Linked DNA regions of Catenuloplanes indicus. The protein of the gene in region 1 binds, or shares a complex with, the protein of each later gene. Links are inferred from orthologs where the notes say so. Each region holds a gene or a part of one and is shown in the gene's direction. Other genes may lie near its edges.

Region 1 (4,820 bases):
CACTTCCAACAGACCTAAGGAAGACCTAGGGAAGACCTAAGAACCGTCGGACCGTCCGCAAAATGCTAATTACCGGGCGTGATCGACGTGGCGCGGGACACGCCGCGCTTGACTCTTTTGGCGGCTCGGCGGACTATGGAGGTGTCGCCAGTCGCGCCCGATCACGCCCGTGTGTGCCCATGAGCGTGGAGTCGCGATTTGCTGGGCGCGCGTTGGCCGGCCTTTCCGGCAGCGCATTATGAGGAGACAGAAATGGCGAAGGCCCTCTACGGCCACGTCGGCATGGCGCAAGACCGGCGCCTCGTCGACGAGGTCACCCGTCTGCGTGCCACGGTGCAGGCACTGGAGTTCGAGATCACGCGGTTGCGTGCCGACAACGATCGGCTCGCCGCTGCCGCCGCCGAGGCGGACGATCTGCTGAGTCTGCGCGAACCGGCGCTGACCTGATTCCCGGGCGTCGGCCCGCCGGCGCCCACAGCAGTAACGCCCCCACCGGGTACGCCCGAATGGAACAACAGAATCCCTGAGCGCGCCGACACACACTCTTCGTGGCGGCGCGCAGCCCTTTGTCTGGGGGCGTTTCAGCGGCTAGCGTGAGACGTTCCCGAGAGCCTGGCCTGCTCGTTGACCACTCGGGGCAGCGGCGGGGACGAGGGCGCCGCGTGATGCTCGTCTACCGCGGGTTACCCTGCGGAATCGCTTGCCCGCCGGCCTCCCTGCGGCGGGGCGCCGGGGTGAGGATACGGATTCGTGCATCTCAAGAGCCTGACGGTGAAGGGCTTCAAGTCGTTCGCCAGCGCGACCACCATGCGCCTGGAGCCCGGCATCACCTGTGTGGTGGGCCCGAACGGCTCCGGCAAGTCCAACGTCGTGGACGCGATCGCCTGGGTGCTCGGCGAGCAGGGCGCGAAGGCGCTGCGCGGCGGCAAGATGGAAGACGTGATCTTCGCCGGTACGGCCGGTCGCGCGCCGCTGGGCCGCGCCGAGGTCACGCTCACGATCGACAACACGGACGGCGCGCTGCCGATCGACTACACCGAGGTCTCGATCACCCGCCGGATGTTCCGCTCCGGTGAGTCCGAGTACGAGATCAACGGCAACGGCTGCCGGCTGCTCGACATCCAGGAACTGCTCTCCGACTCCGGCATCGGCCGCGAGATGCACATCATCGTCGGCCAGGGCCGGCTGGACAGCATGCTGCATGCGAAACCGGAGGACCGCCGCTCGTTCATCGAGGAGGCGGCCGGTGTGCTCAAGCACCGCAAGCGGAAAGAGAAGGCGATCCGCAAGCTGGACGCCATGCAGGTCAACCTGAACCGGCTGACCGACCTGACCGCGGAGCTGCGCCGCCAGCTCAAGCCGCTCGGCCGGCAGGCCGAGGTGGCCCGCCGCGCCGCCGGCATCCAGTCCGACCTGCGCGACGCCCGGCTCCGGCTGCTCGCCGACGACCTCACCACGCTGCGCACCACGCTGGAGAAGGAGATCGCGGACGAGGCCGCGCTCCGCACCCGCCGCGGCGAGCTGGAGAAGGAGAACGAGATCGCCCAGCGCCGGCTCGCCGCGCTGGAGGCCGCGCACGCGGAGGACGCGCCGCTGCTCGCGGCCGCGCAGGACGCCTGGTACAAGCTGTCCGCGCTGCAGGAGCGGTTCCGCTCCACCGAGCAGCTGGCCGGTGAGCGGCTGCGGCACCTGTCCGCGCCCGGCGAGGAGGAGCGGCCCGGCCGCGACCCGGAGATGCTGGAGGCGCAGGCCGAGGAGGTCCGCGCGCAGGAGGAGGAGCTCCGCGAGGCGCTGGAGGAGGACAAGGCCCGGCTGGCCGAGGCGATCGAGGCCCGGCAGGAGATGGAGCGCCAGCTCGCGGACGCGGAGCGCGCGCTGCGTACCGCCGCGAAGGCCATCGCCGACCGCCGGGAGGGTCTGGCGAAGCTGACCGGCCAGGTCAACGCGGCCCAGGCCCGGTCGTCCACCGCGCAGGAGGAGATCTCCCGCCTGGTCGCCGCGCACACCGACGCGGCCGAGCGCGCCGAGCGGGCCCAGGCCGCGGTGGACGCGGTCTCCGCCGAGTCGACCGAGGCCGACCGGGACAACGCGGACCTCGACGCCCGGCACGCCGAGGCGGTCGCCGCGCACGACGCCGCGTCCGCCGTGGTCCGCCGGCTCTCCGAGGCCGAGCGCTCGGCGGAGAAGGACGCGGCCAGCTGGAAGGCGCGCGAGGAGGCCCTCGCCATGGGCCTCAAGCGCAAGGACGGCGCCGGCGCGCTGCTCGCCAAGGCCGGGCAGGTACCGGGCCTGCTGGGCAGCCTGGCCGGCATGCTGAGCGTGCGCCCGGGTCACGAGGCCGCGCTCGCCGCCGCGCTCGGCGTGCTGGCCGACGCGGTCGCGGTGGCCGGTGTGGATGAGGCCGTCGAGGCGATGCGCACCCTCAAGATCGCCGACGCCGGCCGGGCCGCGATGCTGGTCGCGGGCGAGGCCGGCCCCGGCGACCTGGGCTCGCTCGACGCGCTGCGGCCCGCGCTGCCGGACGGCGCGCTCTGGGCCCCCGACCTGATCACCTGCGCGGAGCAGGTGCGGCCCGCGGTACACCGGGCGCTTCGCGACGTGGTTTTCGTACCCGACCTGGAGTCCGCGGCCCGCGTCGCGGCCGGCAACCCGGAGCTGCGCGCGGTCACGCCCGAGGGCGACGTGCTCGGCGCCTTCGCGGCCGCCGGTGGCTCCGGCAAGGCGGTCAGCTACATCGAGGTGCAGGCCGCGGTCGACGAGGCGAAGGCGAACCGGGAGGCGGCCGAGGAGACGATCGCGGGCCTCCGCGCGGAGCTCGGGGAAGCCCGGGAGGACGTCGCGGGGAAGAAGGAAGCGGTGCAGGTCGCGGCCGCGGCCAAGCGCGAGGCGGAGAGCCAGCGCAACGCGGCCGCCCGCCGGCTGGCCGAGCTGGGCGCCGCCGCGCGGTCCGCCAAGGCCGAGACGGAACGGCTCGCCGCGTCCCGCGCCAAGGCCGAGCAGGCCCGCGAGCAGGACCTGATGCGCCTCGAAGAACTGGAGGAACGGCTGCGCGTCGCGGAGGAGATGCCGCTCGACGAGGAACCGTCCACCGAGGAGCGCGACATACTGGCCGCGAGCGTGCCCCAGGCCCGGCAGAACGAGATGGAGGTCCGGCTCGCCGTCCGTACCGCCGAGGAAAGGGTGTCGTCCATCTCCGGCCGGGCCGACTCGCTGCTCCGGCAGGCGAACGCGGAACGCGCGGCCCGGGAACGCGCGGCCGCTCGCAAGGCGGCCCGCGCCCGTGGTGCGGCGATCGCCCGAGCCGTCGTGACCGGCGCGGGCCAGGCGCTGGCCAGGATCGTCGCGTCGCTGGAGACGGCCGCGCAGAGCCGCGACGAGATCGCCGCCACCCGGTCCGCGCGCGAGGCCGAGTTGCAGGAGGTGCGCTCGGTCGCCAAGCAGCTCTCCGGCGAACTGGAGCGGCTGACCAGCGAGGTGCACCGGGACGAGGTGGCCCGCGCGGAGCAGCGCCTGCGCCTGGAGCAGCTGGAGGCGAAGGCGGCCGAGGACTTCTCGCTCGACGTCGAGACGCTGACCACCGAGTACGGCCCGCAGAACCCGGTGCCGCCGAGCCAGGCCGACGTCGCCGCCGCGGAGAAGGACGGCAAGCCGGTGCCGGAGCCGGTGCCGTTCCACCGCCCCACGCAGGAGAAGCGCGCGGCCAAGGCGGAACGCGACCTGACGCTGCTGGGCAAGGTCAACCCGCTGGCGCTGGAGGAGTTCGCCGCGCTGGAGGAGCGGTTCAAGTTCCTCTCCGACCAGCTGGAGGACCTCAAGGCCACCCGCAAGGACCTGCTCACCGTGGTCAAGGACGTGGACGACCGGATCCTGGAGGTCTTCACGTCCGCGTTCGAGGACACCGCGCGCGAGTTCGAGCACGTGTTCCAGGTGCTCTTCCCGGGCGGCGAGGGCCGGCTGATCCTGACCGACCCGGAGGACATGCTCACCACCGGCGTCGAGGTCGAGGCACGCCCGCCCGGCAAGAAGATCAAGCGGCTGTCGTTGCTGTCCGGCGGCGAGCGATCGCTCACCGCGGTCGCCATGCTCTGTGCGATCTTCCGGGCCCGCCCCAGCCCGTTCTACATCATGGACGAGGTCGAGGCCGCACTGGACGACGTGAACCTGGGCCGCCTGATCACGCTGTTCGAGCAGCTTCGGGAGCGTTCGCAGCTGATCATCATCACCCACCAGAAGCGGACCATGGAGGTCGCGGACGCGCTCTACGGCATCACCATGCGCGCCGGCGTCACCGAGGTCATCAGTCAGAAGCTCGTCAAGGAGAGTGCGGATGCGTAGACAGCGGGCACGTGCCCTGCTCGTCGACCTGGACGGCGTGCTCCGGCACGTACCGGAGATCAAGATCCTTGAGATCGAGCAACGGTACGGGATGGAGCCCGGCCGTCTCCGGGACACCGCGACCGTGTGGGGGCGCATGCAGCCCGCGCTGGTCGGCGAGGTGTCGCACGCACAGTGGATGTCCGTCGTCGCGGACGAGCTGACGTTCGCGGCCGGCGGTCCGGAGCGGGCCCGCGCGGCCGTCGGGGAGTGGCAGGCCGAACGCGGCACCGTCGACCCGGACGTGCTGGCGTTCCTGCGCGACGTCCGCGCCGCCGGCCTGCCGGTCGGCATAGCCACGAACGGCACCGACGCGCTCCCCGCCGACCTGGACGCGCTCGGCCTGACCGGCGAGGTCGACGTGGTGGTCAACTCGTCCGTGGTCGGCACGCACAAGCCGGCCAAGGAGTTCTTCATCGCGGCCTGCCAGGCCCTCCAGCTGCCGC
Region 2 (3,103 bases), 1.5 Mb from region 1 along the record:
CCTCGCTCGGCCTGCTCGCGATAAACGCCCTCACCGTCGCGCACGGTGTCCTGATCCCGCTGGAGTGCGAGTTCTTCAGCCTCCGCGGTGTGGCGTTGCTGCTCGACACGATCGACAAGGTGCGCGAGCGGCTGAACTTCGACCTGGAGCTGGAGGGCATCCTCGCCACCATGTACGACTCCCGCACCACGCACTGCCGCCAGGTGTTGCAGCGCGTCGTGGAGGCGTTCGGCGACAAGGTGTACCAGACCGTGATCACGAAGACCGTGAAGTTCCCGGAGTCGACCGTGGCCGGTGCGCCGATCACCTCGCTCGACCCGGCGTCCTCCGGCGCCCGCAACTACCGCCAGCTGGCCCGAGAGGTCATCGCGGCCCAGGCCGAGCGCGGATAGGCGCCGGTGCTCTTCGCTCTCGCCACGCCGGTCGCATTCATCGGCTTCGCGCTCTCGTTCCTGCTGGCCGTCGTGGTGCGCGCGACGGCGATCCGGCTGGCGATCCGGGCGACGGGCCTCGAACAGCGGCGCACCCGGATCGCGTTCCAGCCGCGACACGACTTCGACGTGTTCGGCGTGGTCGCCTGCCTGATCGGCGGCATGGGCTGGGGCAAGGGCCTCGAGGTCGACGACCTGCCGTCCTATCGCGGGCGCGGGCGCAAGGCGATCGTCTACGCGGCCGGGCCGGTCTCCGTGTTCGTGCTGTCCCAGCTCGTGCTGCTCGGGTTCGCGCTCGGCTTCCCGGACTACCGGGCGCTGATGTCCGCGGTCGGGCCGCTGAACGTGAAGCTCGGCCTGCCTATGTCGCTGGGCACCGACCCGGCCGGCATCGGCGCGGAGATCACCGCGGCGATCGGGATCGGTCTGTTCACGTTCGCGCTGTTCGACCTGATTCCGCTGCCGCCGCTGGACGGCTGGGGCCTGCTCTGGTGCAGCCTGAAGCGGCCCGGCACATCCGCCCAGAGCGCCCGGCTGTGGCTGGTCGACAAGAACATCGGTGTGGTGCTGCTCTTCCTGCTGCAGATCTTCCCGTTCGGCGGGCTGGCCTGGGTGTTGCTCAATCCGATCGGCACGCCGCTGCTGGGGATCTGGGCCTGGTGAGCGTCGATCACGTCACCGGGTCGGATTCTGCACAGCCCGGAGATGACACGTCCGGCTACGGTCAGCCGATGACGGACGGGCCGACGCAGGAGACCGTGGAGACCACCAGCGGTTTCCGGGTTCGGTTGCACAATTTTGAGGGTCCGTTCGACCTGCTGCTCCAGCTGATCGGCAAGCACAAGCTGGACGTCACCGAGATCGCGCTGCACACGGTCACGGACGAGTTCATCGCGTACATCCGGGCGATGGGCGACGACTGGGACCTGGACGAGACCAGTGAGTTCCTGATCATCGCGGCCACGCTGCTGGACCTGAAGGCGGCCCGGCTGCTGCCCGCGGCCGAGGTGGAGAACGAGGAGGACCTGGCGCTCCTCGAGGCCCGTGACCTGCTCTTCGCCCGGCTGCTGCAGTACAAGGCGTACAAGGAGGCGTCCGCGGTCATCGCGGATCTGGAGCGCGACGGCGCCCGGCGCTACCCGCGCGCGGTCAGCCTGGAGCCACGGTACGCGGAGGCGCTGCCCGACCTGATCTTCGGCTTCGGGCCGGACCGGATACTCAAGATAGCGATCAAGGCGTTCACGCCGAAGATCCCGCCGACCGTCGCGGTGCACCACATCCACCAGGTGCGGGTCAACGTACGCGAGCACGCGGACATCGTGCAGAAGATGCTGCGCCGCGCCGGGATCGCCACGTTCGACGTGCTCTGCGCGGACTGCGAGAACACGCTGGAGATGGTGGCCCGGTTCCTGGCACTGCTGGAGCTCTACCGGGAGGGCCTGGTCGAGTTCGCGCAGCCGGAGTCGCTGGGCGTGCTGACCGTGAAGTGGACCGGCGGCGACGAGGACGTCGATCTGCAGGTCGACGACTACGAGGGCACGAAGGACGTGGACACGGCCAAGGACGACCCGGTCCGGCCGGGCGCGGCGCAGGAAACGGAGGACGGGGCGTGACCAGCGAGGACGAGCGCGGATCGCTGGCGGACGCGGCGGCCGCGTGGGTCCCGCCCTGGGACCGCCCGAAGCCGCCCGCAGCCGACGATCAAGACCGGCCGGCCCCCGAGGGTACGGACGCGCGCGCCGCGGACCCCGCCGTCCGGCCCGCGGGCGACGCCGGTGTGGGTGCTGACGAGGCCGCCGGTGTGCGCGCCGGGGCGGCTGCCACGGAGCCGCCCGCCGGGGACGGGTCCGTGCCCGGTTCCGGCGATGTGGCCGAGCCGGTCACCGGCGACGGCCCGGAGCGGGTGCCGGGGGCGAGCGCCACCGTCGGTGACGGGGCGTCCCCGCCGGTCTCGGAGACCGAGCCGTCGCGCGCGGCCGCCGTACCCCTGCAGAAGTCGAAGCCGCAGGACACGACGGCGGAGGTGGCCGGCGGGGCGGCATCGGAGGCGCGGGCCGCGCCGAAGCGCCGGCGGGCGAAGCCCAAGCCGGCGGAGCCGGAACCGGATCCGGTGTCGCTGATCGACGACGCGGAACTGCGCGGCGCGCTGGAGGCGATCCTGCTGGTCGTGGACGAGCCGGTCGCCGAGGTGATGCTGTCCCAGGTGCTGGAGCAGCCCACCGAGCGGGTGACGCAGATGCTGTACCTGCTGTCCGGCGAGTACACCGATCGCGGGCACGGCTTCGACCTGCGGCGGGTGGCCGGCGGCTGGCGGCTGTACACCCGTCCGGAGTACGCGGCGTACGTCGAACGGTTCGTGCTGGACGGGCAGACCGCGCGGCTGACGCAGGCCGCGCTGGAGACGCTCGCGGTCGTCGCCTACAAGCAGCCGTGCAGCAGGTCACAGGTCTCCGCCATCCGCGGTGTGAACTGTGACGGCGTGATGCGTACGCTTGTCACCCGGGGGCTTGTCGAGGAGTGCGGCGCGGACGTGTCCGGCGCCTACCTCTACAAGACCACCACCCTGTTTCTCGAGAAACTCGGCATCGACTCGGTCGCGCAGCTCCCCCCGCTCGCGCCGTTCCTGCCGGACAATGTGGAAGAGATCGTCACCGATGCCTGAGAACGACGGC

The links. Proteins that work in one complex are often made in the same cells at the same time.
Region 2: the proteins of smc (region 1) and J2S42_RS34595 are in contact, whole or in part, in a crystal structure (PDB 3ZGX), measured with the Bacillus subtilis proteins. The link is inferred for Catenuloplanes indicus from one-to-one orthologs.

The regions. Positions count from the first base shown.
Region 1 is NZ_JAUSUZ010000001.1:6,301,406-6,306,225, forward strand. Bases 392-4,535 are described here. They hold smc (chromosome segregation protein SMC), read left to right. Parts: upstream 392-750; coding sequence 751-4,335; downstream 4,336-4,535. Other genes in these bases: J2S42_RS28600 (hypothetical protein), read left to right, coding at 392-447; J2S42_RS28610 (HAD family hydrolase), read left to right, coding at 4,328-4,535. Outside these bases: more of J2S42_RS28600, read left to right, coding at 253-391; more of J2S42_RS28610, read left to right, coding at 4,536-4,820. UniProt on the Bacillus subtilis protein: Required for chromosome condensation and partitioning.
Region 2 is NZ_JAUSUZ010000001.1:7,761,468-7,764,570, forward strand. Bases 339-3,103 are described here. They hold J2S42_RS34595 (segregation and condensation protein A), read left to right. Parts: upstream 339-1,162; coding sequence 1,163-2,044; downstream 2,045-3,103. Other genes in these bases: J2S42_RS34585 (ParA family protein), read left to right, coding at 339-392; J2S42_RS34590 (zinc metalloprotease), read left to right, coding at 399-1,094; scpB (SMC-Scp complex subunit ScpB), read left to right, coding at 2,041-3,093; J2S42_RS34605 (pseudouridine synthase), read left to right, coding at 3,065-3,103. Also shown: more of J2S42_RS34585, read left to right, coding at 1-338. UniProt on the Bacillus subtilis protein: Participates in chromosomal partition during cell division. May act via the formation of a condensin-like complex containing Smc and ScpB that pull DNA away from mid-cell into both cell halves.